Xanthocytophaga agilis: one gene and its partner. The protein of the gene in region 1 interacts with the protein of each later gene in a pairwise test. Links are inferred from orthologs where the notes say so. Each region holds a gene or a part of one and is shown on either strand. Other genes may lie near its edges.

Region 1 (16,673 bases):
ATAAAAATTCCAGTGTTGGAAACTTCTTAAACAAAAGTCTTTGGTTGCGAATAATAGCATATCGCCCGTTTTGTTTGAAAGCAATCAACCCATCTTCCAGATTCTTAATTTCTTCGAACTCTGTATCTGCAACTTTTCCACCAAAGAAGTTGGTCAGACCATACTTGCCATCCTGTTTTACCAGCAGAAATGTCTCATTCAATACATCTACTTCTTCATACTGAACAGGTAATACAGCAAATCCGGATTCGTGCCATACCCCTACCTTGCCCTCCTGCTTTACCAGTAATAACTCACCTTCCAGCGGCTCGATGCTCTCATAGCCAAATCCAGTAATCTCTTTGCCTGTCTTGTCAACAGACCCCAATCGGTTTTGCCGATACACCAGCATTGTATTTTCCTTTACGCCATCACAAAAATACTCGGTATCAACCGAATCATATTTTGCTTCTATCTGGAGTTTTCCATTGGCATCAATAAAGCCAAACTTTTCATTTTCCTCATTGTAAACAGGAAAATACGCCAGCGGTTGTGTGGCAATACGTTTTTCAATATATGCTTTATCAAAGAAGTCGGGATAAGTAGTCAGGAAGTTTCCAAGTGGGTTATCTTCCTGTTTATACAAAGAGAAAATCCAATACCACGCTTGTTCAACATATGGACTCTTCGGATACCGCTGAATAAAGTCGTAATAAGTCTGTCGGGTATGAGATAAGGTAGAAAGTTCAAATAAGCGTCTTTCGGCTTCTCCTCTGTATGGACTGTTGGGCTCTACTTCCAGGAATTTTTCATACGACACAATATCATCATCCTGTGTCAGGAATTCAAAAAGCAGCAAATCGTATAGTTTTACCGCCTCATGTGCCTGACGGGCATCCGGATAGGTATCTAAAAACTTCTTATAGCTTTTATAGGTATTAATTCTGGATGCTTCCGCATACGCTAGTTCATTCCTCTTTTCTATCGCCTGTGCTTTTTGCAAAGCTTCCGGAAAACGATCTATAAATGACTGAAAACCTGGAATACTATTTTTACCTTCTGCAATGGCATAGGCAAGACTATCTATCTCACGTTTCTTGGCCTCAATAGCGGTTAGATCTATACCCGCCTTCTTCCATGATTTTAGAGAAGAACGTTCCGTTTGCGGATAATCAACCAATGCCTCCAGGACATAGGCGTAGGCTGAATCAAGATATATTTCAGTGTTTGTAAAAGTTGTAGTAAGAGAGGCGGTAGCTTGTGCCTGTACAGGTGAATAATGGTACAAAAAATACAAAGCATATACATATTTAGCTCCTGCATTTTTTGGTTGCTTTCGTAAAACCTTATTAAGAGACAGCCGGGCTTCTGCTGTATGGTTTTTTCTCAGCTTTTTTAAAGCAGAGGTGACACGATCTGCATATGCTGTAGAAGATATGCAAATACACACAGTTACCCACAAACAACAAAGGTATGTCTTCACGTATATGTAAAACTTTGACTATGAGGCAGAACAAAAAACTCACTTTTCTTCTGGCGTTGCAATATACAACGACCCTACCCTCTTGTGCCTAAAAATTCAGTACTTTTTTCTGCCCATGTAATAAAAAACATCATTTTTCTTCTTAGTTTTCACGAAATTCTAACCCAATTACAGAAATTCAGTTCCTATTTTATGCAATACTATGCCTAAGTGCTTTGTATACTAGTTCTCTTTAGCAGTTATTATTCCAGTTCAACAGCAAATAGCATATGGTTGTAACAAACACCTGAACACTAGGGGTTATACATTTTAAGCCATTTTCTAACCAACCTACATTCCACTTACATCTTATGAATAGTTTTCAGGCTTATTTGATTATGGGCTTTGACCATATCACAGATCTGAATGGATATGATCACATTTTATTTATTATAGCACTTTGTGCTATTTATCAGATAACGGAATGGAAACGTATTCTGGTATTAGTCACTGCATTTACCATTGGTCATTCCATTACATTGGCTGTTGCAACCCTTCAGCTTTTCACATACAGAACGGATGTAGTTGAATTTTTAATTCCTGTCACCATACTTCTTACAGCTATATTCAATCTATTTTATAAAGTTCCTAAATCTTACTCTCTCTCAAATCCGACCAAACCACAATATTCCCGTTATTTTCTGGCAATGGGTTTTGGCCTGATACATGGACTGGGCTTCTCCAACTACCTGCGTAGTCTGCTAGGCAAAGAAGAAAGTATCTGGCAACCACTGCTTGCCTTTAATATTGGCTTGGAACTTGGTCAGTTAATTATTGTTGCCATATTTGTTATTGTTGCGTCACTATTTGAACGAATCTTAAATACCAATAGACGTGACTGGAACCTTGTACTTTCAGGGGCAGTAGGCGGAATTGCCCTCATTCTCATTCAGAAAACATGGATCTTTTAAATCCTTTATACAACATAAAGGATAAAAATTTTATTCCTCGTAAAAGACATATTCTACTAATTACAAAGTACTTGGCAGTATAATTATTCGCAATACAGGAAAAAAAGTAAAATAATAGTTTGTACCTACATCAACCAGTAATCAAAAGTAGTATCTTTGAAAAACTAAAGACCTCCCATATCTCATAACCAACAAACATGAAGAAAGTAATTCTGGCAGCGGCTTTGCTGGCAAGTACAGCAGGCATGGCTCAACGTTTTGAGGAGAATCGCTCCAAATTTGAGCAGTTAGGCACCTTACTCCCTACTCCCAACACGTATCGTACAGCATCTGGTGCTCCTGGTCATGACTACTGGCAACAACGTGCCGACTATGACATGCAGATTGAGCTAAACGATGAAAAACAACAGATCACAGGTACCGAAACGATTACCTATTTCAACAACTCTCCGGATGAACTAGGCTATCTTTGGCTACAACTGGAACAAAACATATTTGACAAAAACTCAACAGCCAATCTGACCAAAACTTCTGCAATGGAAGAAAAGGTGTCTATGTACCAACTCGGTTTCATGACACTGGAACAGTTTGATGGTGGCTATAAGATCAAATATGTAAAAGACAAAGCTGGCAATGCACTGAAATATACCGTTAACGGTACCATGATGCGGATTGACCTGCCTCATGCACTGAAATCAAAAGGTTCTTTTAGCTTTTCTATTGCATGGAGTTACAATATACACGACCACAATAAACTGGCAGGAGCTCCTGGCAATGGTCGTATGGGTTATGAATATTTCGCTAAGGATAACAACTATCTGTATGAGATAGCACAGTTTTTCCCTCGCATGGCCGTCTATGACGATGTATATGGCTGGCAACACAAACAATTCCTGGGCAATGGAGAGTTTACTCTTCCTTTCGGAAATTACAAGGCATCGATTACAGTTCCGGCAGACCACATTCTGGGTGCAACAGGAGTTCTACAAAACCCAAATGAGGTATTAACAGCTACTCAGATTTCCCGTCTGCAAAAAGCTAAAACAGCTAAAACACCTGTAGTAATCGTAACTCAGGAAGAAGCTGAGGCAAACGAAAAAGACAAATCTACCACAAAGAAGACCTGGAAATTTGCAGCACAGAATGTACGTGACTTTGCATTCGCTACCTCACGTAAGTTTATCTGGGATGCTATGCAGATTACACAGGATGGCAAGCCTGTTATGTGTATGTCTTACTATCCAAAAGAAGGTAATCCTCTTTGGGGTAAATATTCTACTCAGGCAGTAGCACATACTATTCGTACCTATAGCAAACGTACTGTTTCTTATCCTTATCCAGTAGCGATTTCAGTACATGGTCCTGTAGGTGGTATGGAATACCCTATGATCTGTTTCAATGGTGGTCGTCCGGAAGCAGATGGTACCTATTCAGAACAAACCAAATATGGTCTGATCTCTGTAATTATCCACGAAGTAGGTCACAACTTCTTCCCCATGATTATCAACTCTGACGAACGTCAGTGGACATGGATGGATGAAGGGTTGAATACATTCTGCCAGTATCTGGCTGAGCAGGAATGGCAACGTGAATATCCAAGCCGTCGCGGGGAAGCCTATAAAATTGTTCCTTATATGAGTATGGAACAAAATAAGCTGGAGCCTATCATGACTAACTCTGAACAGGTAAGTCAGCTGGGTAACAACGCATATGCAAAGCCTTCTACTGCGCTGAATATTCTTCGTGAAACAATTCTGGGACGTGATCTGTTTGACTATGCATTCAAACAATATGCTACACGCTGGGCATTCAAAAGTCCTCAACCTGCCGATTTCTTCCGTACGATGGAAGATGCATCAGGTGTGGATCTGGATTGGTTTTGGAGAGGTTGGTTCTATGGCACAGAACCTGTGGATATTGCACTGGAAGATGTAAAAGCATTCAATGCTGATACACAGAATCCGGAGAAAGAAAACCCAATCAGCAAAGCACAGGCAAACGAACAGAAGACAATCAGTCAGATTCGTAACGAAAAAGATATTCAGAAAACACTGGTTGATGAAAATCCGGAATTGAAAGATTTCTATAACTCATATGACCGCTATGCAGTAACCCCACAAAGCAAGTCACGTTATGAACAATACCAGGCTTCGTTAAGTGATGAAGAAAAGAAATTGCTTGCCTCAGGAGAAAACTTCTATAGTCTGAAACTGAAAAACAATGGTGGTTTGGTAATGCCTGTGATTCTGAAACTGGATTTTGAAGATGGCACCAATGAGATTGTTCGTATTCCTGCTGAAATCTGGCGTATGAATAATAAAGAAGTAAGCAAAGTCATTCATACTTCTAAAAAAGTAGTACAGTTTACACTAGATCCATTCCAGGAAACTGCCGATATCGATACGGATAACAATGCATTCCCATCAAAAGCTGCACCTACACGTTTTCAGTTGTTCAAACAGCAAAACCGTCGTCCAGCCAACCCTATGCAGGAAGCGCAGCAGATTCAAGGTGGTCAGCCAAGCAACCGATAAGATTGGATAAACGTAGAGTCTCTTTTATAGTTAACGCAAGCCAGAGTGGCTTGCGTTTTTTTATGTCTGGAAAAGTCAAAAAAAGTATAGTACATCAGTCTATAAATAAAAACACCTTTTGGAATTCCAAAAGGTGTTTTTAGTATAAAAAGTCTTATTCTTTTAATTTTCGTATTTATATAATTTAAGGATACTATCTACCTCATCCTTTAACTTCTCAATATCTTTGTTTGCCAAACTACCTGCTTTATAAGCACTATATACATTAGTGGGTAGTATATCCTTATACTTAGGTAGATTATGCAAAACTTCATACATCCCTAACTTAAACGCAACTCGCGCTTCAGTGTCTTCATCAAAGAAATCTTTATAAAAATCAAATTCATCAGTGTTATGAAAATACTTGTCTGCGCTCATATGCATTTATAGTTAAGTAAAGGATAATATGATCGCTAATTTATTGAAAAAATTCTTTCATACGATCAAAGAATCCTTTTTCATTTTTGGAAGGACGAGGCTGGAAATTATGAGCTGTACGGAATTTTTCCAGAATCTCACTTTCTTCGCGTGATAGCTGCTGAGGAGTCCATACATTTACATAAATTAACTGATCACCTCTGCCGTATCCATTGATGCTCCGGATTCCTTTGTCTTTCAGACGAAGGATTTTTCCACTTTGAGTACCTGCATCTATCTTTATTTTTACTTTTCCTTCGATGGTAGGTACTTCTACACTTGTTCCCAATGCAGCATCTGCAAAGTTTACATACAGATCAAATACCACATTGTCACCATCCCGTTTGAGTAATTCATTGTCTTCTTCTTCAATCAGAATCAATAGATCACCTGCTACACCACCTCTTGGAGGAACGTTACCTTTTCCAGCCATATTTAGCTGCATACCATCCGCTACTCCGGCAGGAATACGTACCGAAATAGTTTCTTCTGTCAGCTGACGACCTTCTCCATGACAAACCTCACAACGATCAGATACAATAGAGCCTTCCCCGTTACAGGTTGGACAGGTACTGGTTGAAATCATTTGTCCCAGCATGGTATTTACAGCACGACGTACCTGACCTGACCCCTGACAGGTGGAACAGGTTTTAAGTGCAGTACCACCTTTGGCTCCATTTCCACCACAGGTATTACAACTGGTATAACGCTTTACTTTTATTTTTTTCTCAATACCGTTAGCTACTTCTTCCAGATTCAGTTTAAGCTTGATGCGCAAGCTATCTCCTTTACGGACCCGCTTGCCACCACGGCCACCTCCACCAAAGAAATCACCAAACGGACTGTCACCGAAAATATCTCCAAAACGTGAAAAAATGTCATTGACATCTGAGAAGCCTCCACCATTGAAGCCACCTCCACCATTTACGCCCTGATGCCCAAACTGGTCATACCGCTGACGCTTTTGAGCATCACTCAGCACTTCATACGCTTCAGCAGCTTCTTTAAACTTATCTTCTGCAGAAGGATCATCCGGATTTTTGTCGGGGTGATATTTGATAGCTAACTTACGATAAGCCTTTTTTATCTCCTCTTCCGAAGCAGTCTTACTTACTCCCAGTATGTCGTAATAATCTCGTTTTGTCATGGGTTAAGATATATATTGAAACGTAAACCAGGGATAAGAAGACCTTTCCCTACGTTACTTCTCCATTGATTATGATTCTTAGTTACCTACAATTACTTTGGCAAAGCGGATAATCTTCTCTTTCAGAGAATATCCTTTCTCTACTTCATCCACTACTTTACCCTTTAGATCTTCAGTAGGAGCTGGAATTTGGGTAATTGCTTCATGAGTTTCCCCATTAAACTCTTTCCCGATTGCTTCCATTGGCTTCAGACCACGTTGTTCAAGTGTTTTATACAGTTTATGGTAGATAAGTTGTACACCTTCCTTCACAGAATTGATATCCTGTGCTTTTTCTATTGATTTCAAAGCTCTTTCAAAATCATCCAGAACAGGTATAATGGCCAAAATGACACCCTCTTCGGCAGTTTGCTGAAATTCTATTTTTTCTTTGGCAGTCCGACGACGGAAGTTCTCAAAGTCTGCCAGCAAACGCAGATATTTATCTTTGATTTCGGCAACCTGTGCATCAGCCGATGGAGTATCTGTTGCTGCGGCTTGCGTTTCCTGAGTCTCTGTTGTTTCTTCGTTCAGATCTACAGGAGTTTCAGATTCGTGCTGGTTTGTACCTTGATTTGATTCGTTTTGCATACCTATTCAAATAATTTAAGAAGTCATTATGAAAAATCAGGCGCTATCTACCCTGATAGAGAAGCTACCTGAATGCAATGTCAGCAGTTCAAGAATATTGCCAATTACATTGCGCCCACAAAAATATGACATTTTGTCGGATTTATGTAATAGTATTCCAACAGAAACCGGCTAACTTTTGACAAAAACAGCAGAATGTCGTTTTTTAGTTTTTCTGGAGGGATAAAAAAATAACTACTTATCCAAACTTTACTTTTATATCCTGATTATCACTAATATATCCGCATAAATTAGTATGCATAGTCCTAAGAGAAATAATTAAAATACAATATTTAAATCCAAGAATTCCATTCTTCACCCAAACCAATTAACATTTTTTTGCTTACTTTGCAGATATGGAGAACCGCTGGATCATTAAGTCAACCCCTTCTGAAGAAACTATACAGTCTCTGACTACGGCTATCAATGTTAGCCGTGCATCCGCCCAATTATTGACTCAGCGTGGCATTAGTGAATTCGAGAAGGCTAAGTTGTTTTTCCGGCCTTCATTATCTCATCTGCATGACCCTTTTATCATGCAGGATATGGACAAAGCAGTTAAAAGACTGGAGCAGGCCATAGGTAATAATGAATCCATCATGGTGTATGGAGACTATGATGTGGATGGTACGACCTCTGTCGCGATAGTATATGGATTTCTCCAACAATTTCACTCCAATCTATCTTTTTACATTCCGGATCGTTATAATGAAGGCTATGGAGTTTCCCGGCAAGGTATTGATTATGCACATAAAACAGGTGTTTCACTGATTATCTGTCTGGATTGTGGAATTAAATCAGGAGAGTTGGTCAGTTATGCTCAAACATTGGGGATCGACTTTATTATCTGTGATCACCACCGCCCGGATGATACACTTCCAACAGCAGTGGCAATCCTCAATCCCAAACGTCTGGATTGCCCTTATCCTTACAAAGAATTATCGGGTTGTGGTATTGGGTTTAAGTTTTTACAAGCTTTTTGTCAACGAAATGACCTATCGCTGGAAGAACGACTTTATCCATTCCTGGATCTGGTGGTTGTCAGTATTGCAGCCGACCTGGTTTCGATAACAGGTGAAAACCGTGTAATGGCTCACTTTGGACTTAAACAACTTAACTACAATCCACGTCCGGGACTAAAAGCACTGACACGAATAGCAGGATTTGAAAAGGAGCTGGATATTACCAATATTGTCTTTGGAATAGGTCCCCGTATCAATGCAGCCGGACGTATCGCCCATGCCCATGCAGCTGTCAATCTGTTACTTGCACACTCTGAAGCAGAGGCAGAACAATATGCCAAAGAAATTAATGTTAATAATCGCGACAGACAAGGATACGATATACATACTACCAAGGAAGCCCTGGCGATGATTGAAGAGGATGAGACATTGCGGCTATCCAAAAGTACTGTATTGTTTAAAAGTGACTGGCATAAAGGAGTTATTGGCATTGTAGCCTCGCGTTGTGTTGAAAAATATTATCGTCCTACCATCATTCTTACAGAATCCCATGAGATTGTCTCAGGATCTGCCCGTTCTGTGCCAGGTTTTGATGTATATGAGGCCATTGCCGAATGTGCTGACTTGCTGGAACAATTTGGAGGACATACCTATGCAGCCGGTTTAACTCTGAAACGGGAGAATGTGGAAGCGTTTCGGGAACGTTTTGAAACAATTGTTGCTCAACGTATTACAGCCGAGCAATTAATACCACAGATTGAAATTGATTTAAAATTGCATCTGCGGGATATCAACTTCAAGTTTTATAATATCATTAAGCAAATGGAGCCATTTGGCCCTGAAAATATGCGTCCGGTATTTATGTCCGAACCTGTGTATGCAGATAATGTACGTATACTCAAAGACGTTCACTTGAAAATGAGTGTATTCCAGGAAGGCACTTCCTACATTGATGCCATTGGATTTGGCATGTCTCAGTTGCATCTGGACAAAGTCACCGAAGGTAAACCATTCCGTATCTGTTACCAGATTGTTGAAAACAACTACCGTGGCAATCAGACTCTGCAGCTTCTGATCAAAGATATTAAGGCTTTTTAGTATTGTATTAGCCTCATATCTGATGGATTGGAACAAAATTTGTAGCTCCCCAAAACAATATTCTATCTTAGGCTTCTTCTTAAGAAAAGGCTGAAATGGTTCAACGAAAGCTGAACATTGTATTTAAACTGAAAAATGCTTCTTCGCTCTGAAAATTTACTAAAGAAATATGGAGCCCGTATTGTAGCCAACAATGTCTCAGTACAGGTACAACAAGGTGAAATCATTGGTCTTCTGGGTCCGAATGGTGCAGGAAAAACAACTACCTTTTATATGATTGTAGGGTTGATTAAACCCAATGAAGGCACTATCTACCTGGATGATGAGGATATTACTCATTTACCCATGTATCAGCGAGCTCGTAGGGGATTAGGATATCTGGCACAGGAGGCATCCGTATTCAGAACACTTACTGTCGAAGAAAATATTATGGCGGTACTGGAAATGACCGATTTACCCAAAGCTGCCCGTAAAGAGAAGACAGAGGAAATGCTGGAAGAATTTAGTCTTACCCATGTACGCAAAAACCTGGGACGGGTATTGTCCGGAGGAGAACGACGTCGTACGGAAATTGCCCGTGCACTGGCAGTAGATCCTAAGTTTGTACTGCTGGATGAACCTTTTGCAGGTGTTGACCCGATTGCCGTCGAAGAGATTCAGGGTATTGTGGCCAAACTCAAAACAAAGAACATAGGCATCCTTATCACAGACCACAACGTGGACGAGACCTTGTCTATTACAGACCGTGCCTATTTGCTATTTGAAGGTAAGATCCTTAAATCTGGTACTCCCGAAGACCTGGCATCTGATGAACAGGTAAGACGCGTTTATCTGGGTAAACACTTTGAATTAAAAAGAAAGATTTAACAGGTGTAAGGATATACAGGCACTGATTGGATAACGCAAAAACAATCATTGCCTGATTTTCTGTTACAATCTCTTGTCTAACATCCGTCACTGATGGAATATCTGTTGTTTCCCTTTCAGATGCCTGTAAGGCAGGATTCACTTCAAGAGAAGCTATTTCAGTCACTAACCGACTTTCCTGCTGGCATTCTCTCTGATATATTTTCTCCAGTTCTTTCCACATAGCATAGGCAACGTCAGCACGTAAACGTACCTGATCACGGTAATTCTCTTTCAATACATAGTTAGCGGCATTGTCCTTGTCTTTTTTTCTGTCAAGCACTGCCAGACGAAGATCACTGCGTTTGTATTGAATATGGATGTCCTTCCATACTGATTCAGCCTTTTTGAGTTGCTTGTTACGTTCTTTGGAAACAGGTTGAGCTTCCAGTTCGGCTTTTTGCCGAGTTGCCTGAGACAGCAGAGCGGTTAGATGGGTATGATTGGCAAGAGTTCTCTCTTCGTCTGCTTTGATGGCTTTGATTCGTTTCAGCATATGGTAAAGCTGCTCATTCAGTCGGGCCTCCTGAGCCATCAAGCGATAGTATTCTGATCTGTATTTGCGTAATGCAGAAGCTGTAGTGTGTCTTGCCATGAAATAAAAATAAAGGATAGAAAGTGATTTTTTAGTAGCTTAAAAATACTAAAAATCTCTCATATGACCAATTATTTACCCATTTACAAGCAAAACACAAACAACTGATAATCAATTATATATCAACACAAACAAGTATATCACAACAAATACTTTCTTTTATCCAGCATGCATCCGGATAGTAATGGTTTGGAGTATCGAATCTGATGAAATTTCATCTAGCGACAAGCACTCGCCACCCATTATAGCAGCCAGTTCACGGGCTTTTCCCAGTCGTAAATAATCGCTTTCGGTATCCAGTACGAGTGAAGGGATCTGTTGCTCTTTTAGTTGATTACCCAGCATCTGTATCTGGCTCCAGGGATTTCCTCCTCCGGGCAGGGGTACATTTGCTTTGCCATCACTCAGAATCACGACTAAAGGCTGCAAAGTGTCTGTGGGTATAGCATTTATTATCTCCAAAACCAACTGCAAAGCATGGGGCAAGGGAGTCCGCCCACCGGTTGGTAAACTGTGAAGAGCCTTTTCGGCTTTTTCTATACTATGGGTTGGCTCAAGTACAACCTGTGCTTCAATACCCCGAAACGCAATGACACTGACCCAGTCTCGCTGCTGATAGGCATTGGTGAGCAAGGACAGTACACTGCCTTTTACTGCTTCCATACGTCGGCTGGCAGCCATGGAACCGGAAGCATCTACCACAAAAAGGATCAGATTACCTTTTTTGTCCTCCCGTATTTTCTGATGTAAGTCATCACGCGTAATCTGCCATTCGTCCGGATTCCGGAATAAGGCTTTCTGTAACGTGGCCTCTATAGCCAGATTAGTTGGTTGCTTATCCGGAACAGACCGGATTGATTTCCCTTTCTGTATAGTATAGGTTTGATTCCTGTTTCCGTCTGTAGCATTCTGTGAAGTTTTGACGCCATTCTCAATCTGAATGTCAGGCAGACTATCAATTGGTATACTGGCAAAAACCTGTTCCTTCTCTCCTTCCTGTTCCGTTTCTGATGGGCCAGGCAAACAGTCCTCTGTCAGGCAATCATTATCGGGAGCTTGATTCTCCAAAGACTCGGAAGCGTCCGGTTTGGAATCAGAGGTTTTATTTTCTGTCGTAGATTGCGCTTGTTGCATCAGGTCATCCAGTGCCTTTTCATCCATTTTTGTATCTGACGAAAAAGGTTTCTGTCGACGTCTATGCAGTAAAACTAGTTCTGCGGCGTGTCGGATATCTTCTGGCACTACTTCAATACGCTGGGCTAAGGCTGCAAGAGTGCGTGCAGTTTTGTACATGACGATATCTGCCCGGAGGCTCACTACACCCATTTCCATACACAACTGACTAATCAGTTCCAGTAAATGATCTGGCATATGTACAGAGGTCAGTAACTGGCGGGCTGTTGTCAACTGCTTTTGCAGAGCTTGCTGGGCAATCTGCCATTGTGTTATAAAGGCAGCAGGGTCGGCATCATAGGCAATTCGTCTGCGTACTACTTCGGTTCGTTCAGTTGTATCACGAGGGGCTTCAATCTCTACCATTAATCCGAAGCGATCCAGAAACTGTGGGCGCAGATTGCCTTCTTCCGGATTCATGGTTCCAATCAATGTAAATCGTGCAGGGTGACTGACCGAAAGTCCTTCCCTTTGTACAGTGTTCACTCCCATTGCAGCAGCATCCAGTAATACATCGACCAGATGGTCTGACAAAAGATTGACTTCATCAATATACAATACACCTCTGTGTGCCGCAGCCAGCAGGCCAGGGAGGAATTTCTTTTTCCGTTCACTCAGCACTCCTTCCAGATCCAGGCTTCCTACAATACGCTCTTCTGTAGCTCCCAAAGGCAATGTAACGAAAGGCATCTCTACTTCCTGTACCAGATTGGTTTTATCCTGGCATACTTCACATGTATCCAGTAGGTGAACCGGATCACAGTTGTAGGGACAGCCTGTCACCTTAGTAATAGTGGGTGCTATTTGTGCTAACCCTCTGGCTGCTGTACTTTTGGCAGTACCCTTGTCACCTTTGATCAGCACCCCTCCTATTTCCGGATTGATGGCACAAAGCAGCAAAGCCCGTTTCAGTTTTTCCTGTCCTACTAAAGCAGCAAAAGGATAGTATGTCTGTGTATACTTCATGTATCGATAATACGCTATAAGACTGTTTTTATTTTTTGCCTGCCCATTGCTGGCCTATTACTCAACTTATCGTGTCTCATGTCTTTTGAGGAAATAAAAAAGTTTGTGTTACAAGGAGATGCTGTCCCTTAAGGGCTATTATTTGCCCCATTACTCAGAGTCCAAGCGTTTGAACCACCCATAAGGGCAAGTCGTATTTGTAACCTCTCTCAAAATACAATGTCTGAACCACCCCGCCCTTCGGGCACCCCTCCTTAGAAAGGAGGGGAGTTTACAAAGCCTTTAGTCTACATTATTCAAATACCTAAAAATCAAATACATCTATTTTTATAAATATATTTTTACAGTTCGTATGGACGGCTTTAGTAACAACAGGCTCGCCACTCCCCTCCTTTCTAAGGAGGGGTGCCCGAAGGGCGGGGTGGTTCAAGCGTCCGTTTTTTGGCACATGTTACAAAGCAGACCTGCTTAAGCTAACAGCCTTGACCAAACGTTCGAACCAGCATCTTTCTATTCAAACCAGTGCTCCCTTTTTAAAACTTTCATTTCTGAAAAAGCTATGGGACAGGATAAGATTACTCAACTCTTCCTTCCAGCAAGCCTTCACTCTGTAAATATACCTCTTGCAAGGCTTCCAGTATCTCTGGTGAGGGTTCTTTCCACATACCGCGTTGTGCAGCTTCCAGCAAACGTTCAGCAATAGCATGCAAAGCCCATGGATTACTTTGTGCAAAGAATTGCTGCATAGTAGCATCTAAGGCATACGTCTCTGCCACTTTTTCATACATCCAGTCGTCGACTACCTGTGCTGTTGCATCGTATCCGAAAAGGTAATCCACTGTAGCTGTCAGTTCCAATCCTCCTTTATACCCATGCTTCTGAATACTTTCAATCCATTTGGGATTCACCACTCTGGATCTGAATACGCGTAAGGCTTCTTCCTTTAAATCCCGGACTACTGGCCGATCCGGATTCTGACTATCACCAAAATAATGTTTTGGCTGATGTCCTGTCAGGCTGCGAATGGTAGCAATCATTCCGCCATGAAACTGCAGGTAATCGTCACTGTCAAAGATGTCATGTTCCCGGTTGTCCTGGTTATGCAACGCTACCTCTACTCCTGACAAACACTGCCGGAATTCATTTCTGGCATCTACTCCGCTTACACTTCGGGTATAGGTATATCCACCCCAGTTGACATACGCCTGAGCAAAGTCAGTTTCATTGTGCCAGTTTTTCTCATTGATCAGTGGTAAAATACCTGCCCCATAACTCCCCGGCGCAGCTCCGAAAATACGGTAGCTGGCCCGTTGCTCTGCTTCTTCTACAGGCATATCAGGAGTTTGCAGTTCTGCCAGATCCGTCAGATAATGTTTCCGTACAAAGTTTTGCTCTACAGGTTCATCCAAAGCAAGCACTTGTTGTACTGCATCATCCATGAGTTCGATCAGGTGCGGAAAGGCATCTCTGAAAAAGCCACTGATACGAATGGTTACATCTATACGTGGTCTTCCTAGTTCTGCCAATGGCACTATTTCTATCCCTGTAATTCTCCGGCTCTCTGGCTGCCATACAGGACACACACCCAATAATGCCAGAATCTCTGCCACATCATCGCCATAGGTACGCATAGCACTCGTCCCCCAGATACTGATGCCGACGTTTTCAGGATAGCGGCCTGTCTCTTTCATATGACGGTCCAGTACCTCCTTTGCCAGCTGTTGTCCCACCTGCCAGGCAGCTTGTGAAGGCAAGGCTCTGGGATCTACCGCATAAAAGTTGCGTCCAGTAGGCAAAATATGGGCCATGCCTCGTGTAGGAGCGCCACTGGGGCCGGCTGGCACATAACCTCCGGATAATCCATGTAACAGATGCGTTATCTCATCGTATGTTTGCGCCAGATTAGGTACAAGTTGCTGGCAAACAAACGTTAGCATTTTATGAATCTCTGCTGTATCCCGCAAAAACTCTACCCCAAATGTCTCAGCAATTACCTGAGGTATAGAATCAACCCGAAATCGTTCACGGTAGAGTATCTGAAACATATGTCTGCCAAGTTCCTCAATTATTTCTTGTACGTCTGCCCCTGTCACAACCGGACGCCCTGCCAGTTCTGTAAAAGCAGCAGACACAGTTTCCACCTTTTGCCCTCTGACAGCTGTAATTACGTCCCATTCCCATCCGAATAAAGCAGCCATGGCAGCAGGTAATCCGGGAGTATTGCGATTCGGCAATCGGGTCAAAGCCTGTAACATATCAATCAGGTTTTGTTCCTGAGGCATTTCTCCTAGTATATGTAACCCATTCCGTATCTGTGCTGCGCCCAGTTCACACAGATACCCATCTATATCTTCGATTAAGTGAGCAATGTCTTTCCCTCCCATTTCTGCCAATGTAACAGGCACACCTTCGGGTGTTATTTCGTCATCCCATTCGTGTACATGGTCGCCATGATCCCGCTTCAGCATCGCAGACAGGTCTTTATCCAGATTGGTTTGCCGTATTAAATCCCAGATCTGGCGTTGTAACAGTGGAAGTTTAGCAGGGTCCAGTGTTTCGACCTGATAATATTCATCTACCAGCTGCGTTAGCTGTGCCAGTTCACCATAACTATCGGCTGATGTCATAGGTGGGGTCAGATGATCCAGTATGACCGCATGAGCCCGACGTTTCGCCTGTGAGCCTTCCCCCGGATCATTGATGATAAAAGGATAAAATAAGGGTATATCTCCCAGAAAAGCATCCGGAAAACAATTTTCTGAAAGCCCAATTCCTTTGCCCGGAAGCCATTCCAGCGTCCCATGTTTGCCTACATGCACAATCGCATCAGCACCCCAACCATCCCGTAACCATCTATAAAATGCATAGTAATGATGTGTAGGTGGCAGGTCAGGTTGGTGGTAGATCGCATCCGGGTCCATGCCGTATCCACGTGGTGGTTGTAATACGACTAAGGCATTGCCTAATTCAATACCAGCCAGTGCAATATGATGATCATGTACATAGGTTTCACCAGGTGGTGGCCCCCATTGTTTCTGCATTTTTTGCTGTAAAGCCTCAGGTAGTTCTGAAAACCATTGAGCATACTGGGTAAAAGATACCTGTCCGACGGCACGTGATAATTGCTCTGTGGTGAGATAGGTTAAGTCATATGAACATCTGTCTATCAGTTCGTGAATTAATTCTGTTCCACTAGCAGGCATATGAGGTATAGTATATCCTTCTGCCTGCATAGCCTGGAGAATAGCCATCAAAGACGCTGGAGAATCCAGTCCTACCGCATTGCCAATCTGCGATGCCTTTGCATTGGAGTTTGTAAAAACAAACGCAATGCGTTTCTCTTTATTGGGTAAATGACGCAGACGGGCAAAACGAGCTGCTATACCCGCCACTCGTTCTATCCTGTCTTCAACAGGTTCGTATCCTTTGGTTTCCCTGTCTTTCTCTTTAAATGAAACTGGTACAGTGATAATGCGTCCGTCAAACTCAGGAATAGCCACATTCATAGCAGTATCCAATGGATTGAGTCCCCGGCTTGATGATTCCCAAGGGCCACGACTCATACCACTGGTAATAGCTTGCAGAATCGGTACGTTTAGCTGACGCAGAATTTCCTCTTCTCCTTGTCGCAGTTGTTCTGTTTGTATATCCCGCATGGCAAACGAAACTGTATTTACCAATACGTCGATCAGCACTTCGTTAGTATATCTGAATATATCCAGGGCATATGGCCAACCTGTACCATTGTCAACTGC
Region 2 (16,597 bases), 580 kb from region 1 along the record:
AAACTTTGATACCTATCTGATGCCTCGTATCCTCGATATTCCAGAGATAGAAGTACATATTATGGAAAATAATGAGAAACCGGGTGGTGTCGGAGAACCAGGACTTCCTCCTTTTGCCCCTGCCCTCTGTAATGCCATCTTTGATCTGACAGGTAAACGAATCCGTAAATTACCATTTGCACTGGATGAGATATAACTATAACCAAAAACCCTGTATCCAAAGAATACAGGGTTTCTATACACAAGTATGAGATCAAAATTCTGCCACAGTAATGTGACACGTAGAATACTAAAAAAACAATGCCGACATATTTTCTTTCTACAGTATACATCTCAGGCATTGACAAAATGCTCAAATGACTGCCAGTATTTATCCTTGTAAATTTCATAACTCATCTCTGACTGATCAGCATAGACTTGTTGAATAGCATGTAACACTTTCGATGGCTTTCTGAAGTCCTTGCAGGCAAAATAAATATTTCGTGTACCTTCAGCTGTTTGTCTACCAATATTCAGATAGCCTTCAGCATCTTTTAGTTCGGTTGTAATATTTTCCTCAATCTCTTCCATTAGTGTAAAAGCATCCTCATCCGGCATACCATTGAGTTCTGAACCATCATAGGCTATTTCAACATTCATAATCCATGGATGAGACGCCTTTCTATCCCACTTCAACAGGTCTGTATTGATAGCTGCCAATAACATATTACCATTTTCAAGTTTGGCCTGCAACATGCTATAGTTGTCTTTATCCGTATTACGTCTTACCCCTTCATATTTCTCAACAAATTCTTTTTCTCTCCAGACCAAAAAACTTTTCAATTTAGAAATGGGTACAATCTCCTGTTGAGCCTCCTGTGTCCTCACAATATCTATCTGGTCTATAATACAGGCAAAATTTAACTCGCCTAACACATTATCCAGAAAGATATAAATCCCGTTAACCACCATCTGACGATCCTCTTCCGCAAAATCGGGATACACAACAGTTATATCAATCTCATCCGGAAGTTCCGGATGTTCATTGGCATAGAAGCCGATATTTTCCTCATTAAAATCAAATTCTTCCATTTTGATATTAATCTTTGAGGTATCTGTAGCAGGTTTCAATGCAGTAAACCTCCATCCTTTTATCAAAGGGGCACTTTGAACCAGTTCTTCTACAAAGACAATATTTTTTATTATTCCATCTGCTGTAAATATTAGTTCAACTGTATCCTCATCTGGCATTCCAACAACAAAATAGAGACTCTCATTAAAAACATTCAACTGTTCAGAAAGCTTTTCAAAAAAATCTGTTTCTATATTCTCCCGTTGCTTCACAACTTGAAAGAATATCATTTCCTGTGTTTGAAACCAACTCCAAAAGGTAGTATACTGACGTATAGATTCATTTATTGCCCCCAAAAAGCTTTCCTGAAAACTCATGTATCTGTGTTAATAATAAGTTATATATAGTTTTGATTTGCTGTTATAGGCAGCGAAGGGCCAAATATATAGAAAATCATACTTTTGTTGGCTAAATAGCCTATCAGGTTAGACTTATTGCAAAAAATCTTATAAAGAGGAATAGTATACTTCTCACTACATCCTTTAACTTTACTTAAGTTATTGAATCCCATTTATTATCTACAACCAAACAATACATGAAATTCATTCACCTGCTTGTCTTACCATTAGTTGTTTCTTTAGTATTTCCTCATACTTTTTTACTGGCTCAAAATTCTAAAACAGTTACAAAATCATCCTTCAAAATCATTGGGTACTACCCTTTACAAGCCACCTACAAAACAGATACATCAGGAAAATTAAATCTTCAGGTCCCTTTTGATAAATTAACCCACATTAACCTCTGGTTTATCAATCCGGATTCACTGGGAAACTTTATACAGGATTTTTCCGGAGTATCCTCTTTTGTTGAACAGGCACATGCTCAAAAAGTTAAAGTACTATTTTCCATTGGAGGAGGTAGTATACATCTTCAATACCGACATCTGTTAGCTCCCCCTAATAGAAGTCTACTGATCCAGAAACTAGTGTCTTTGATACTTACCTATCAACTGGATGGTATTGATGTAGATCTGGAAGGAGCAGATATGGACGAAAACTATGAGCCATTTGTAACCGAACTGGCAACTGCCTTACGAACACACAACAAACTCATCACTGCTGCTATTGCAATCTATTACAAAGACCAACTAACAGACAAAGCACTAGCCCAATACGATTTTGTCAACATAATGAGTTATGATCGTACAGGTCCGTGGAGTCCGGACAAACCAGGTCCTCATTCGACCTATGCTCATGCAGAAGAAGATCTGAGTTATTTTGGAAAAACCAGAGGAATAGCCAAAGAAAAAATGACATTGGGAGTTCCATTTTATGGCTATGGATACGGTGAAGGTATGACTGCTATCAGTATGAACTATAGCGAAATTCAATCGTCTTTTTCGGGATCAGACACAAAAGATGAGTGGAAAATGCCGGATGGGAGAACTATCTATTACAATGGCCGAAACACAATAAAACGGAAAACAAAGCTAGCCAAACAAAAAGCTTCTGGCATTATGATCTGGCAGCTACCAGGTGATGCAACAGGAAGCAGCTCATTGTTGGATGTCATTTTCCAAACGGCTTATTGAATCCATAAAATATTTTGTAGACTTTACTATGTAGTGAAAAAACCAGGAGTTCCGATTTGTACAATTCTATGCATACGAGCCACTGTAGTTTTGTAAAAATCAATTCAAAATAAAGACCTGTTTTTATGAACTCATTTGACACATTTTCACAACTCCATCAAAATTCTACACCTCTTCTTTTAGGAAATATATGGGATGTACATAGTGCACTACTCTTTGAAGCAAATGGCTATAAAGCAATTGGTACTTCCAGTCAGGCAATAGCTAAAACATTTGGCTATGAAGATGGAGAAAACATTCCATTTGAAACACTTTTTCTGATAGCAAAAAGAGTCACAGAGGCAGTAAAAATCCCTTTTTCTGTTGATCTGGAAGGTGGATATAGCAGAACGATTGATGGTATAATTGAAAATATAACCAAACTCCATGCTATTGGCGTAGCCGGTATAAATCTGGAAGATTCCATTCCAGGGACTACCCGTCAATTGCAATCCATTCATGAGTTTCAAAAAACTCTTTCCACAATTGCCAATCATCTGAACCGGAATAATATGAAAGTATTCCTCAATATTCGTACAGATGGTTTTCTCCTGGATATGGAAACAGCTCTAAAGGAAACACTTTCCCGATTAAAAAGTTATGAAGAAGCAGGAGCTAATGGAATTTTTGTTCCCTGTATTACACAATCAAATGATATCTCAGAAGTAGTAAAAGCTACTACACTTCCTGTTAATGTGATGTGTATGCCAACTCTACCCAGCTTTGAAGATTTGCAAAAGCTAGGCGTGAAACGAGTTAGTATGGGACCTTTTACCGCAATGTATATACATAAGCGAGCAGAAGAAGCTATACATTCTATACAACAAAACAACTCCTTTTCTATTCTTTTTTAATAATCTGGCTGGTAAATAAAACATCAGCAACTGACTGTGTTATAATGAAAGCTTTGACCTTATCAACTTTTGGTAATTCCGATGTTCTCGTATATCAGGAAGTTACAAATCCCAGTCCGAAATTCAATGAGGTATTGGTTGAAATGAAAGCCATCGGGCTGAACTTTGCTGATCTGATGCGTCGCAATGGTACATATCCTCTACGGGGACAAGCTCCCTATATCAATGGATATGAAGGGGCGGGAATTATAGTAGATGCCAATAACCATCCTGAGTATAAAACAGGCGACAGAGTTGCCTTTGCCGATGTTCCATTTGCCAATGCAGAGCTAGTAGCTGTCCCTGTAGATCATATTATTCCTCTACCAGAAGATGTGAGTTTCGAAACGGCAGCAGCAAGTATGTTGCAAGGACTCACTGCTCAGTATTTGACATCTGATAGCCATCCGATAAAAGCAGGCGAAACCGTTTTGATTCATGCCTCTGCGGGTGGAGTTGGTCAATGGTTACTCCAGGTTTGTAAACTACAAGGTGCCAATGTTATTGGAATGACCTCATCAGAAAACAAACGGGAGATTTCACTTTTATTGGGTGCAGATCAAGCTTTTCTCTACTCAGAAGACTGGAAGACCAAAATATTGAACCTATTTCCACAAGGTGTGGACGTAGTATACGACAGTATAGGAACCACCCTGGACGATAGCCTTCAGGTGACACGAATATTGGGAAAAGTAGTGCTTTTTGGATTGGCAGGTGGCAAACTGGAAATAGGAAATCCATTAAACATCATCGCGAAATCTCAGACCATTATTGGTGGAGATTTATGGAACTATCTGACTTCTAAAGAAGAACGCCTTCGAAGAGCCAAGCAGTTGTTTGCATGGTTACAAAATAAACATGTTCAAATCTCCACACCCACACTTTTTAAACTCTCTGAGGGTAAAAAAGCCCATGAGTTTCTGGAGAGCAGACAGAGTACAGGAAAGATAGTATTGATACCCTAGTATCAATACTATCCTCTTACAATCCTCTCTCCTGCTTCTTAGTCACAGCTGATAGGTTCAATATCTTTATCTAACTCTTCTAAACGTCTGTCAGCCCATTCTTTTACATGCTGGATAAATGGAATGAGTTCTTCCGCTATTGGTGTTAATGAATATTCTACTTTAGGTGGAACTTCATGATAGACTGTCCGAATTACCAGTTTATCTTCCTCAAGTTCTCGTAATGTCTGTGTCAGCATTTTAGGTGTAATGCCTTTTACCATTCGTCGCAAAACACCATACCGTACAATTCCATGTGTATGAATATACCAGATCAACCGGCACTTGTACTTACCCCCAATGCGTTGAAATCCATAATCAACGGAACAAATACTCTCTCGTTTGGAATCTTTCATAATTAATCAAAAAAATATCATTCTGATTTTCAACAATAGTATACAATTAGTATGTAGGTACCCAAAAAGTGCATACTTGACGAATGGATACAAAGAAAATACTTTTGAATCAAAAAGAATATGAACCGAAGAACGATTCTCAAAAAAGGGCTCCTTCTGGGGTTATCTGCAACCTTACCCGTATCCTCTGTATTCTCAGGTATTAGACAAGCTACTCAACCTGTCAACAATGGTATTCATACTTTTACATTAGGTAAACTGGAACTGTTTGTTGTTACAGACGGACATATTCTGTTTAAAAAAGTTCAACCAAGCTTTGCCCCTGATGTACCAGCCAATCAGGTAAAACAGGTACTGGATGAAAACTTTCTACCAGATAGTGCTGATTTAGGTGTGAATATACTAATCATCAAGTCTGGAGATAAGATTATTTTACTGGATACAGGCTGTGGTACTATCTTGGGAGATTCTTCCGGATGGTTATTGCGAAATCTGCCCAAAACAGGTATTCAGCCCAGTCAGATTACAGATATTGTCATTACACATGGTCATCCGGACCATATGGGAGGCCTGTTGGGTAAAAATGGAGAACTAGCATTTCCATCAGCCAACATCCATTTATCACGACTGGAATATGAATTCTGGCAATCTCCAAGTCCTGACTTCTCCAAAAGTAAAATGAAAGATGAGGTATTGAAAACTATGGTTGTAAAAACGACTAAAAAAACTTTGGATAAAATAAAGCCTCATTTGCATCTTTTTGAAGATGGTTCACGAATACTGAATTGCCTTACTTTAAAAATTGCTCCTGGACATACTCCTGGTCATACAATCTCTACAATATTTTCAGCGGGGCAAGAACTTGTACATGTAGCAGATCTGGTACACTCTCCTGTACTGGTATTTGCTCATCCGGAATGGGGATTTGATGGAGACACAGATTTTGGACTTGCAGCAACCACCCGTAAAAACGTACTGGAAGAACTTGCTAGGAGCCGACAACAGGTGTTTTCCTATCATTTACCTTGGCCAGGATTAGGGCATGTACGCAAAAAAGGAAAAGGATTTGAATGGGTACAAACAGGGTTTGCCCTTCCAGATTAAGCTTATCAAGACCAAATATCTCTAAACAAAAGTTAGGGATATTTGGTAACCTATGTTTAGACATAACTCAATAAACTTATTTATACCATCGATTAATTTCAGTCACCCCTTCACCTTTTCCTGAAAAAATGCGACCTTTGCCAGGTTGAAAAAACCACATTGATTGAATGAAAGTTTGCATTGCAGAAAAACCCAGTGTAGCAAAAGATATTGCAGAAGTTATAGGAGCCAAGCAACGCAAAGACGGATACTATGAAGGCAACGGATACCAGGTAACCTGGACGTTCGGACACTTCTGCACCTTAAAAGAACCCCAGGATTATACACCTGAATGGAAATCATGGCGTCTATCAGCCCTGCCTATGATTCCTTCCAACTTTGGAATTAAATTGATTGATAACTCTGGTGTGCAGAAACAGTTTGGTGTCATTGAGAACCTGCTTAAAGATTGTGAAGAAGTCATTAACTGTGGTGACGCCGGTCAGGAAGGAGAATTGATACAGCGCTGGGTACTACACAAAGCCAAATGCAAAGCTCCAGTCAAACGACTTTGGATATCGTCTCTGACAGAACAAGCTATTAAAGATGGCTTTGCCAATCTCAAAGACAGTAGTCAGTTTGATAATCTGTATGCTGCCGGGAGTGCCCGTGCTATTGGAGACTGGCTATTAGGTATTAATGCTACACGCTTGTTCACAACCAAATTTGGTAATGGCAAGGCTGTTTTATCGATTGGTCGGGTACAGACCCCTACCCTTGCCATGCTGGTTCAGCGCCAAAAAGAGATTAATGCTTTTAAATCTGCAGATTACTGGGAATTAAAAACGCTGTATCGTGAAGTAGAATTTACAGCTACTATTGAACGTATTTACAATCAGGAACGAGCACAGAAAGGCCTTGAATACCTACAGGCTAATCCTATTTTTACAGTTACTTCTTTTGAGAAAAAGGAAGGTAAGGAAGGAAATCCCCGGTTATTTGACCTTACAGCCCTTCAGGTGGAAGCCAACAAAAAATATGGTTTCTCCGCGGAGATTACACTCAAACACGTTCAAAATCTGTATGAGAAAAAGTTTGTTACCTACCCACGGGTAGATACCACCTATCTGTCTGAAGATCTGCATCCCAAAGTAGAAGGTATTTTACGCAGCATGCAATATTATCAGGCACTTGTAGCACCCTTATTACTTAGTCCAATCCCTAAACTTAAAACTGTTTTTGATAACAACAAAGTAAGTGATCACCATGCTATCATTCCTACAGATGTGCTCCCTACTGGTTTGATTCCAGATGAAAAACGGGTATACGACCTGATAGCACGTCGGTTTATTGCCGTATTCTATCCGGAATGTAAAATTTCAAATACTACTGTATTGGGTGTGGTGGGTAAGGTGGAATTCAAAGCTACAGGAAAGCAAATTCTGGAACCAGGCTGGCGAGAGGTATACGCTAATGAAGCCAAGGCCAAGAAAACAGACGAGGAGAAGAAAGAAGAAGATAAAGACGAAAAAAAGGAGGAGGAAGAACGCGTGATGCCTGTCTTTACTGTTGGGGAGTCGGGTCCACATACTCCCAGAATTCACCAGGGAAAGACCTCACCACCCAAACCCTATACAGAAGCAACATTGCTTCGGGGGATGGAAACAGCAGGTAAACAAGTAGAAAACGAAGAAATGCGTGATCTTCTAAAAGAAAACGGCATAGGCAGACCTTCTACACGGGCAAATATTATCGAAACACTGATAAAACGTAATTACGTTGAGAAGAAAAAGAAAGCCCTGCTGGCAACTCAAATGGGGATTGATCTGATTGACACAATTCAAAACGAACTTCTCAAAAGTGCAGAGCTTACAGGAACCTGGGAAAAAAAACTGCGTCAGATTGAGAAAGGAGACTATGAACTGGAAACGTTTAAAGCAGAGCTGATCCAGATGGTGATTGACCTTACCAATGAAGTAAAACGGAATGCATATCGACAGATTGCCATTGCGGCAACTCCTACACCAGCGCCTGTCGAGGAAGAAGAACCAGAAAAAAAAGAAGCCAAACCGAAAAAGCCAAAAGAACCCAAAGAAGAGATTAACATTGAAGCTCTGACATGCCCTAAATGCAAGGAACATCTGCTGAAAAAGGGTAATAGCGCATATGGATGTGGAAACTTTAAAGTGTGCGGATTTAAGATACCGTTTGAAGTGTTAGGCAAGAAATTAACTGACAAACATATCTACGATCTGTTGTCAAAAGGAAAAACAGGTAAGATCAAAGGTCTGAGAACTCCCGGATCTGAAGAAGAGATAGAAGGTAAGCTAGTTTTACAGGCAGATTTTAATATTGGGTTGTAAGTAGAAACTTGCAACCCTTTTTTTATTTATTTTCTTTCTCTAAAATCAATCTTCCCAATCCATTTATCTTGTAGTGTTTATCTTTTTCTAAACTATAAAAATCTTCTTGAATTCATTGAGTTCAGACATTAAATTTGTAAAGTAACTTAACAAGTTTACTTTATTACTATGCCTACGATAGATTCATCCAAACAAGAGAGTTCTCTTCCCACCGAATTACGAACTGTTGTAACCCGGCTTATGAAAAAGTTACGGAGCAAATCACCGACCCGTGATACATTATCCCTTACTGAACGATCTGTGATACGATTACTTGATGAACATAAAGAATTATTGCCCAGTGAAATCGCTCGGATAGAAAAGGTTACTACCCAATCTATGTCACAGATTCTGAATCATTTATCGGATCTGGGTTACATTACCCGCACTCCTTCAGAAACAGACAAACGAAAGATTACCATAACTCTATCAGAAGGGGGACTAGCATTATTAAATACCAGCCGAAATGAGAGAGATGAATGGTTAAGTCATGCTTTACATGCTACCTGTACATCCGAAGAACAGGAAGTTTTACGCCAAGCACTAGGCCCCTTGAAAAAATTACTGGAATATGACTAATTATTATCTATATAAATAATCAAACCAGCTACTAATAAACTATGAACGTAAATACTTTTAATGCTTTCAGAAGTCGTAATTACCGGCTTTATTTTACAGGACAATCTATTTCTCTTTTAGGTACATGGATGCAGAAGACAGCTGTCAGTTGGATAGTTTACTCACAAACTCAGTCAAAGTTTATGCTGGGGGTCAGTGTGTTTGCAACGCTGTTTCCTTCTGCTGTTTTTTCTACTATTGGTGGTGTTGTCTCAGATCGTTACAATCGCTATCGGGTACTGCTGCTTACACAGGTTCTGTCTATGATACAAGCTATACTGCTTACTCTTGTAGTATATTTTCAGAAGTATGCAGTATGGGAAATCATATCTCTCAGTGTTATACTGGGTATCATCAATGGATTTGATATGCCAGCACGCCAATCACTGGTGTATGACATGGTAGATGATAAAAAAGACTTGTCCAATGCAGTGGCTTTAAATTCATCTATGGTCAACTTATCCAAGCTACTGGGGCCTGCCATTGCAGGGATTGCAATTGAAAATCTGGGTGAAGTAGTTTGTTTTGGCCTCAATGCATTTAGTTTTATTGCAGTAATCACCTCACTCCTATTGATGAAATTACCACCGTATGTAGTCCAATCCCATACAAAAAATATTCTAGGCGAGCTAAAAGAAGGATTTCAGTATATTAATCAGACTCCAGCCATTCGCTTTGTTCTCCTGATGCTGGCTCTGGTAAGTCTGCTAGTATTACCTTTTACTACACTTATGCCTGTATATGCGAAAGATATATTTCAAGGAACAGCCTCTACCTTTGGACTGATAGATAGCGCAATTGGCCTTGGCGCTTTTATTGGTGCTCTCTATCTGGCGTCATTAAAGACAGGCTCTGATCTCCATACCATACTGGCACGTAATACTTTTATCCTGGGAGCCGGACTGATTCTGTTTGCCTATACTTCCTGGTATCCATTAGCACTCTGTTTCATTGCATTTGCGGCCTTTGGCATGATGTCGCAGGTGACCATTAGCAATACCATCTTACAGACTCAGGTAACTCCGTCCATGCGTGGACGTGTAATCAGCCTGTATCTAATGGTTTACTCCAGCGCTCTGCCTATTGGCGGATTACTTATCGGAACTATTTCTCATTATATTGGTGTACAAGCAACTGTATTAGGAGAAGGCATTCTGGCTTTGTTGCTTGGGGGACTGCATATACGTTCGTTGCAGAAAGCCAAGCTTAAACCAGACGTTACACCAACTGTTGATGCACCTTCTGCAGAGATAGCCTTGCATTCGTAACTCCATATTGTAGATTTCTTAACCAATATTTACTATCTGTATGTCAACACAAGTCAATTCCAAAACAGCTCTTCTGGTAATGGATATGCAGGTAATGCTGCTTACTTCCTTACCAGACTCACAACCTGTGATTGCAAATGTAGCCAAAGCCATTACTCATGCTCGCCAGCACACTATTCCAGTAATTTATGTTGTTGTAGGCTTTCGGCCAGGAGCACCTGAAATCAGCATGATGAACAAAAGCTTTGCAGCTTCCAGAGAACGAATGGCAAATACTAATCCCGAAGATATGCTAAAAATAGAGCCATCTATTGTGCCACTATTCGGAGAAATCACAGTAATCAAACGCCGCTTCAGTGCTTTTACAGGTAGTGATCTGGAGGTTGTATTACGTGCACAAGGCATTCAGCATCTGGTACTCACCGGAGTAGTTACCAGTGGCGTTGTGTTGTCAACAGTGCGTGAAGCAGCTGATAAAGATTATCAGTTAACTGTATTATCTGATGCTTGTAAAGATCGAGACGCTGAGGTACATCAGGTTCTGATGACAAAGATTTTTCCTCGTCAAGCAGAAGTCCTGAAAGTTGAAGAGTGGATAAAAGCCTCTGTATAGGCCCCTATCCACTCACACAAAACATCAGTAGGATAGTAGTAAGCTATGCTTTAGTTTTTCTTTTGTTGATCATATCCACTCTTTTGCAGAAATGTAAGTGGATCATCCATATCAATAATATCGATGATGGCCTGTCGCTTATCAGAAGCATTAGTATAATAGGCCTGAGAAATTCTATAGCCAATGTAATAGCCCAGATCAGCTGGTCTATCTTTTACAGTATTTCCATTATACAACCAGTTGGAAGCATTTCCACTGCACAAAGTTGACTTAAACTCATCCCATAACATATTCTCATGGGAATCTCCATATTCGTTGACAGCAGAATAATTTGTTGTTCCAGTAAGCAGTTCTCCAATAAAGTTGGCAGCCCCTTCATGGATACAGGAATTAAGCTGATTACATACTACTGCATTGGGGCTTAACTTACTCTTCTGTTGTGTATGGATACATTCATGAGCCACTATACCTCTTATACTAAGTGGGATATTGGGTTCTTTCTGTGTATCACTTGGTTTCCAATTGTCTCCCAGTTCTGAAAAATCCACATATTTACAGGCAGTTATCATCTCCGTTCCCAACAGAATAAATCTATCGGAGACAGTTCCTCCTGTATTGTGTATGCCTATAGCAAAACAAACCTTAAAAGGCTTAAAATTCCCATAGATATCCTTCAATTTATCAAATACTTCTTGTATTAGCGGTTCTGACTTTTTCGATTCATAGGTAAATGGACGTACGGAAGCATAGTATTTGGGTAGTTTTGTCAATGTATTCACGAATCCTTCAGCGGAAAAATTCCTGACTCTTATGAAATCCTTTAGGCCATCGGTTGCTTTGTCCAGATATAGATTCTGGATACACATAACACTATCCCAATGGTTTTTGCAGATTTTGAGTTTGTCAAAAGCCTCCCAAAAGTGATCTATATCCAGTGTCAGTACATTTTTGGTATTTTCAATGGCAAGTTCCTTTTCAGTTTGCTTTTTCAGCGCTATTTCTTTAGGAGTAAACTTTTTAATATAAAAGCTTATCACTCCTTTGTCGGCATTTGTCTCTTCTTCAAACTTACGAACCGTTAAAGTAAATAGTTTGGTCTCTTTGGGTACAAACTCCAGTATTTCAAACCCAAACCGTCCATTGGGTGAATCCATCTCCTGTATTTTCGGATTTGTTTCATCTGCCAGAATCAGCATTATGTCGATACCCTGTTGTAAGACAAGGACTTGGTAAGGCACACCCTTCTGAAGGTTTAGCTTGAGTACAAGATCAGACGATTTGCTAACGGCTATGTTATCATACCCCTTATTGAATTTGACATCGGCAATAGTCTCAGCAAAGGAAAAAGTGGCCTGAAGAAAAAACAATGCAATCAGTATAGTTTTCATGGTGGTTAGGGTTTATGAAAAAGTAAGAGTGATATGCGATTCAATGAAAAAATAGTAGGGAGGATATAACTTCTTCATTCCGGATACTCAACTACCAAAAAGTAAAATCAAGTTCAATAAATCCAATGCTAGATTCTTACTGACTAAATAATACTAAAAAGTCAGTTTTTTTACGAATATATTTTATAAATCAGCTTAATTGCAGGATTAACGCACAAAAAATAATGTAGAAGGTATGTGAAATATTTTTCAATACCCCTAACTTTTCACAAAACGCTGTAGTATGTCTAGTATAAATCTTTTTAGTTTGGCTAAAACTATTAATGCCTCTTTATTTCTTATTATTTCCTTGCTACATATCTACTGGACAGTAAAAGGCCTGTTTCAACCTAATCAATATTTTCTTTCACTCGTTATCCCTGAAATTGATAAGGAACTTGCTTTTAAACCTGGTATAGGAGCAACCTTAGTGGTTGCATTGGCTCTATTGGTAGCCTCGTTTATCTCTATATGGGCTATTAAACCTATTTATAAAGGTACATTTCCATTTTTTGTTTCTGACTGGTGGTGCATTTATGGCAATCTGGCTATTACAATAGTATTTGGAGTACGGGCTATGGGAGATTTTAAGTATGTAGGATTTTTTAAAAAGATCAGACACACTCAATTTGCTTATTATGACACACGTCTTTATTCTCCTCTTTGTTTGCTGATAGCGATACTGGCATTTTACATTTATCTGCAGATCCGTTATTAAACAGATATGTATCAGAAATCTGTTTTACCATATGGTATCATTTTTATTCAATAAATATTTTAGTCAAAACAGGTTTTGATCAGAATTCTGTTTGGCTTTGGTAATCATCAGTTTTCTGGTAGAGTTCATCTATTATCAAAAAACTGATGGACTCGGAGTATTACCGAAATTCTGATTGAAAGAACAAAATATCAGAATTTTGGTAATTCTACATCAATACCTATTTCCCATTTAGTGTATTCCATTCCAGCTTTGCAAAAAAATCATTAAACATCAGATTGATATCTAATCGGGTATAAACACGAATATTTCGACCCTGATGGTTAAACTGATAAGCACCCTGTGTAGTAATGGCAGGAGACATACGTACTACATATTCGCTTGATGAAGGATCGGCCTCAAAAGAAGATTGCAAGGCAGTAAGCAATACCAATGGGCTATCTCCCAAAACATACGTTTCGCCAATGTTTACATATTTCTGAATCCGAACCATTAGAGTTTCCAATACACCAGCCAGATATCCTCCTACTTTTCCCTGGGGTTTTACTTTGAGCAACAATTGTGAATAGGGAAGCAATGCCTGGCGATAGGCATTACGGGGTATTTGCCATATAGGTACACGTGATTGATTAAAAACGACTCGTGCAGCAGCAATATCAATATTCAGATTATACTCCGGACTTGAATAATTAGGTGGTGGTAATGCAATATCTGTGTATTCTGGCCCTCCTATCCATACAAGAGTTAGCTTCTCTGCTATTTGGGGAGAAGCGAGTAAAGCTGACGCAATTTCAGTAAGGCCGGCACCACAAAGTACATACAAGGGTAACTTTGTATCTGTTCGCAAAGCCTCTCTGACAATCAAGTCTACTCCTTCACTTTTTACAGGTGTGCTATCCGTAAGCATGGCAGTATTAGATCCAGCTACAATCGGAAATCTATTTTTTACACCCATTACACCTAATAGTTCTTTTGCTTTGGCTGCTGCATTCTGTGCCTGAGTCTGGGAATTATCAAACCCATCACCTACTCTAAGGTGTGAGCCAATAATGCCTCGAATTTCCACAGACGGTGATAGTACTAGATGAGCAAGTTGAAATAAGCCATCCGGATCACCGCTAAAATCATTGTCAACAATGACACGCATTCGGGGAGTAACGGTATTTCCTCCACCAATTATTTTCTGGCTCTGGCCATACGTAATAACAGAAGCTAAAAGCAAGAAAAAAAGAAGACATACTTGTTTTTTCATAGGGGTTATAGGAGCAGTGATTTTTAAACTATCTCAACGATTTTTTTGTCTTTAAAACAGGTAATTGCCCAAAAGATATTCAATATTTGCAAACGATTTTTTTCTGATTCATCTTTTTACCTCTAAACAGTACAACACATAAACCAATACAACACATGAAAAAGACAACTTTCCTATTGCTATTTACCCTATTTGTCGGCATAACAATTACGAATGCTCAGGACATGACAGAGAAAGATGTTCCAGGTCCGGTAATGACTGCATTCAAGAAAAAATATCCTTCTGCCACAGATACCAAATGGAAGAAAACTAAAAATGGTAAACTTGAAGCTGACTTTAAGTTATCAGACAAAAAAGCAGAAGCAAAGTTTTCACCAGAAGGTGCCTGGTTAGAATCTAAACAACGCATTGGCAAAGCACAGGTTCCTGCTAAAATCATTGATTATGTGAAGAAAAACTATGCAGGTTACGAAATTGACAAAACGGAATTTCAGGAAGAGAGCAAAGACAATAAAAAAGAATATGAAGTCGTGATTAAAAAAGACCAGATTAAAGAAGAACTGAAATTTGATGCTCAGGGAAATTTTGTCAAAAAGAAGGATAAGAAAGATAAAAAAGAACAGAAAGAAGGATAAAATACGCCTATACATATCATGCACCTCTTGTATACTCCTCTAAGATGAAAATATCTGAACTATATTCAGATTGGTAATATACAGATTAGCAACCGGAAAAAAATACCTCAACAAGGGAAGTGAACAAAAATCAAATTACTTTGAAAAATGACTGGAATTCCAGTCATTTTTTGTTTTGACCAGAACACTAGTCACTTTCCAAAAATATTTAAACTCTTTTCATTTTTAACTTTGACTGGAAATATGTTCATATTCGCCAGTGACTGGAGTTCCAGTCACATTTTAGAAATATCCGAATACCAGTCAATTTATCAGCCAACCATACTTTCAGTTAGCCGACAAAGAAATATAACAAAAAATCTACCTAGTACCTCCCTTCAATCATTTGCCTCTCCAATAAGACAATTCGATAGACTTACTAACTTTTTAAATTTTTTCTGCCTTATCTCATTCTTATTTGAGCTTCTTCCAACGAAATCAGGTCTTAACATACTAGATCATTCATGCTCAATAAACTTGTAAAAACAGGTTTATGGGTAAAAAGGTACAGAAATAACCACTCTTTCACAGTCCAATTGCACAGGTACACTTTTTTCATACACATCACTAAATCATAAATATCTCATACACAAACTCATAAGAAAACTTTAAAACTTAGCTACTATGTTTAACACAAAATCAATCGGTATGCAGTCAGTGTCCGGATCAGCAATGAAACACACACGTGATATCAAAGAAAATCTTATTCGGGCTGGAATTGCGACAAAAGGAGTTGTTTACTGCCTGGCAGGTATATTAACCACACTTTCAGCATTTAATCTGGGAGGAGAGAAAGCAGACACAAAAGATTCTATCAAGTTTCTGGCAGGTCAACCTTATGGCTATATTCTATTAGGACTTATAGCAATTGGATTACTGGGGTATTCTTTCTGGCGACTCTATCAGGCTATAAAAGATCCGGAAAGTAATGATCGTTCAGGTAAACGAATGATCACTCGTGTTGGTTATGCTATCAGTGGTTTATTTTATGCCTCACTTTGCTATTATACTATTCGAATTATCATAAATGGAAATACATCTGATAGTGGTTCATCACAACAAGGTATGGTAGCTAAAGCACTGGAAGTACCTGCAGGAAAATGGATTGTAATGTTAGCAGCAATTATTTTCTTTGGTAAAGCGATTCATCAGTTTTACAAAGCCTATACTGAAAAATTTGCCAAGAAAGTAAAAGATGGAGCACTATCAGCCAAAGCGAAAGAAATATTTCGTACAGCAGGTAAAATTGGATATGTCGCCAGAGGGGTTGTGATCTGTATTATTTCGTACTTTTTATTTAGAGCAGCTATCGAAGCTAACCCACAAGAAGCAGGTGGATCAGGAGAAGCACTTAGCTTTATCGAAAACCAAGCTCCTTTTGGCTCTATATTATTGGTGATAGTGGCGTTAGGATTGGTAGCCTATGGAGTATACATGTTTGTGAAAGCAAAATACCGCGACTTAAGTGCTGTTTAAATTAAAGTAATCATAATAACAAAGAAGCCAGGGTGAGTACTCTGGCTTCTTTATTTATACAATTCATAAGGAAAGTATAAAATATTCTAATCATCCACCTAGAAACAGATCTCAATTAAACAAAAGTCAATC

The links.
Region 2: the proteins of recJ (region 1) and QNI22_RS02880 interact in binary tests that used the Escherichia coli proteins (3 or more experiments, as listed by UniProt). The link is inferred for Xanthocytophaga agilis from one-to-one orthologs.

Annotation. Positions count from the first base shown.
Region 1 is NZ_JASJOU010000001.1:122,467-139,139, reverse strand. What follows is about bases 6,938-9,926. They hold recJ (single-stranded-DNA-specific exonuclease RecJ), read left to right. Parts: upstream 6,938-7,574; coding sequence 7,575-9,278; downstream 9,279-9,926. Other genes in these bases: lptB (LPS export ABC transporter ATP-binding protein), read left to right, coding at 9,414-9,926; QNI22_RS00535 (nucleotide exchange factor GrpE), read right to left, coding at 6,938-7,179. Outside these bases: QNI22_RS00560 (WG repeat-containing protein), read right to left, coding at 1-1,429; QNI22_RS00555 (HupE/UreJ family protein), read left to right, coding at 1,813-2,412; QNI22_RS00550 (M1 family metallopeptidase), read left to right, coding at 2,610-4,946; QNI22_RS00545 (hypothetical protein), read right to left, coding at 5,109-5,363; molecular chaperone DnaJ, read right to left, coding at 5,404-6,549; more of QNI22_RS00535, read right to left, coding at 6,628-6,937; more of lptB, read left to right, coding at 9,927-10,145; QNI22_RS00520 (hypothetical protein), read right to left, coding at 10,054-10,779; QNI22_RS00515 (putative cobaltochelatase), read right to left, coding at 10,939-12,918; QNI22_RS00510 (cobaltochelatase subunit CobN), read right to left, coding at 13,494-16,673. UniProt on the Escherichia coli protein: Single-stranded-DNA-specific exonuclease.
Region 2 is NZ_JASJOU010000001.1:700,085-716,681, reverse strand. Bases 5,880-8,792 are described here. They hold QNI22_RS02880 (type IA DNA topoisomerase), read left to right. Parts: upstream 5,880-6,205; coding sequence 6,206-8,380; downstream 8,381-8,792. Other genes in these bases: QNI22_RS02875 (MarR family winged helix-turn-helix transcriptional regulator), read left to right, coding at 8,549-8,792; QNI22_RS02885 (MBL fold metallo-hydrolase), read left to right, coding at 5,880-6,038. In the rest of the region: QNI22_RS02915 (xanthine dehydrogenase family protein molybdopterin-binding subunit), read left to right, coding at 1-196; QNI22_RS02910 (DUF695 domain-containing protein), read right to left, coding at 334-1,428; QNI22_RS02905 (glycosyl hydrolase family 18 protein), read left to right, coding at 1,647-2,642; QNI22_RS02900 (isocitrate lyase/PEP mutase family protein), read left to right, coding at 2,768-3,535; QNI22_RS02895 (quinone oxidoreductase family protein), read left to right, coding at 3,589-4,539; QNI22_RS02890 (winged helix-turn-helix transcriptional regulator), read right to left, coding at 4,578-4,934; more of QNI22_RS02885, read left to right, coding at 5,055-5,879; more of QNI22_RS02875, read left to right, coding at 8,793-8,998; QNI22_RS02870 (MFS transporter), read left to right, coding at 9,040-10,305; QNI22_RS02865 (cysteine hydrolase family protein), read left to right, coding at 10,346-10,918; QNI22_RS02860 (DUF2268 domain-containing putative Zn-dependent protease), read right to left, coding at 10,969-12,306; QNI22_RS02855 (DUF3995 domain-containing protein), read left to right, coding at 12,590-13,063; QNI22_RS02850 (nucleoside hydrolase), read right to left, coding at 13,284-14,315; QNI22_RS02845 (PepSY-like domain-containing protein), read left to right, coding at 14,471-14,950; QNI22_RS02840 (DUF1206 domain-containing protein), read left to right, coding at 15,614-16,465.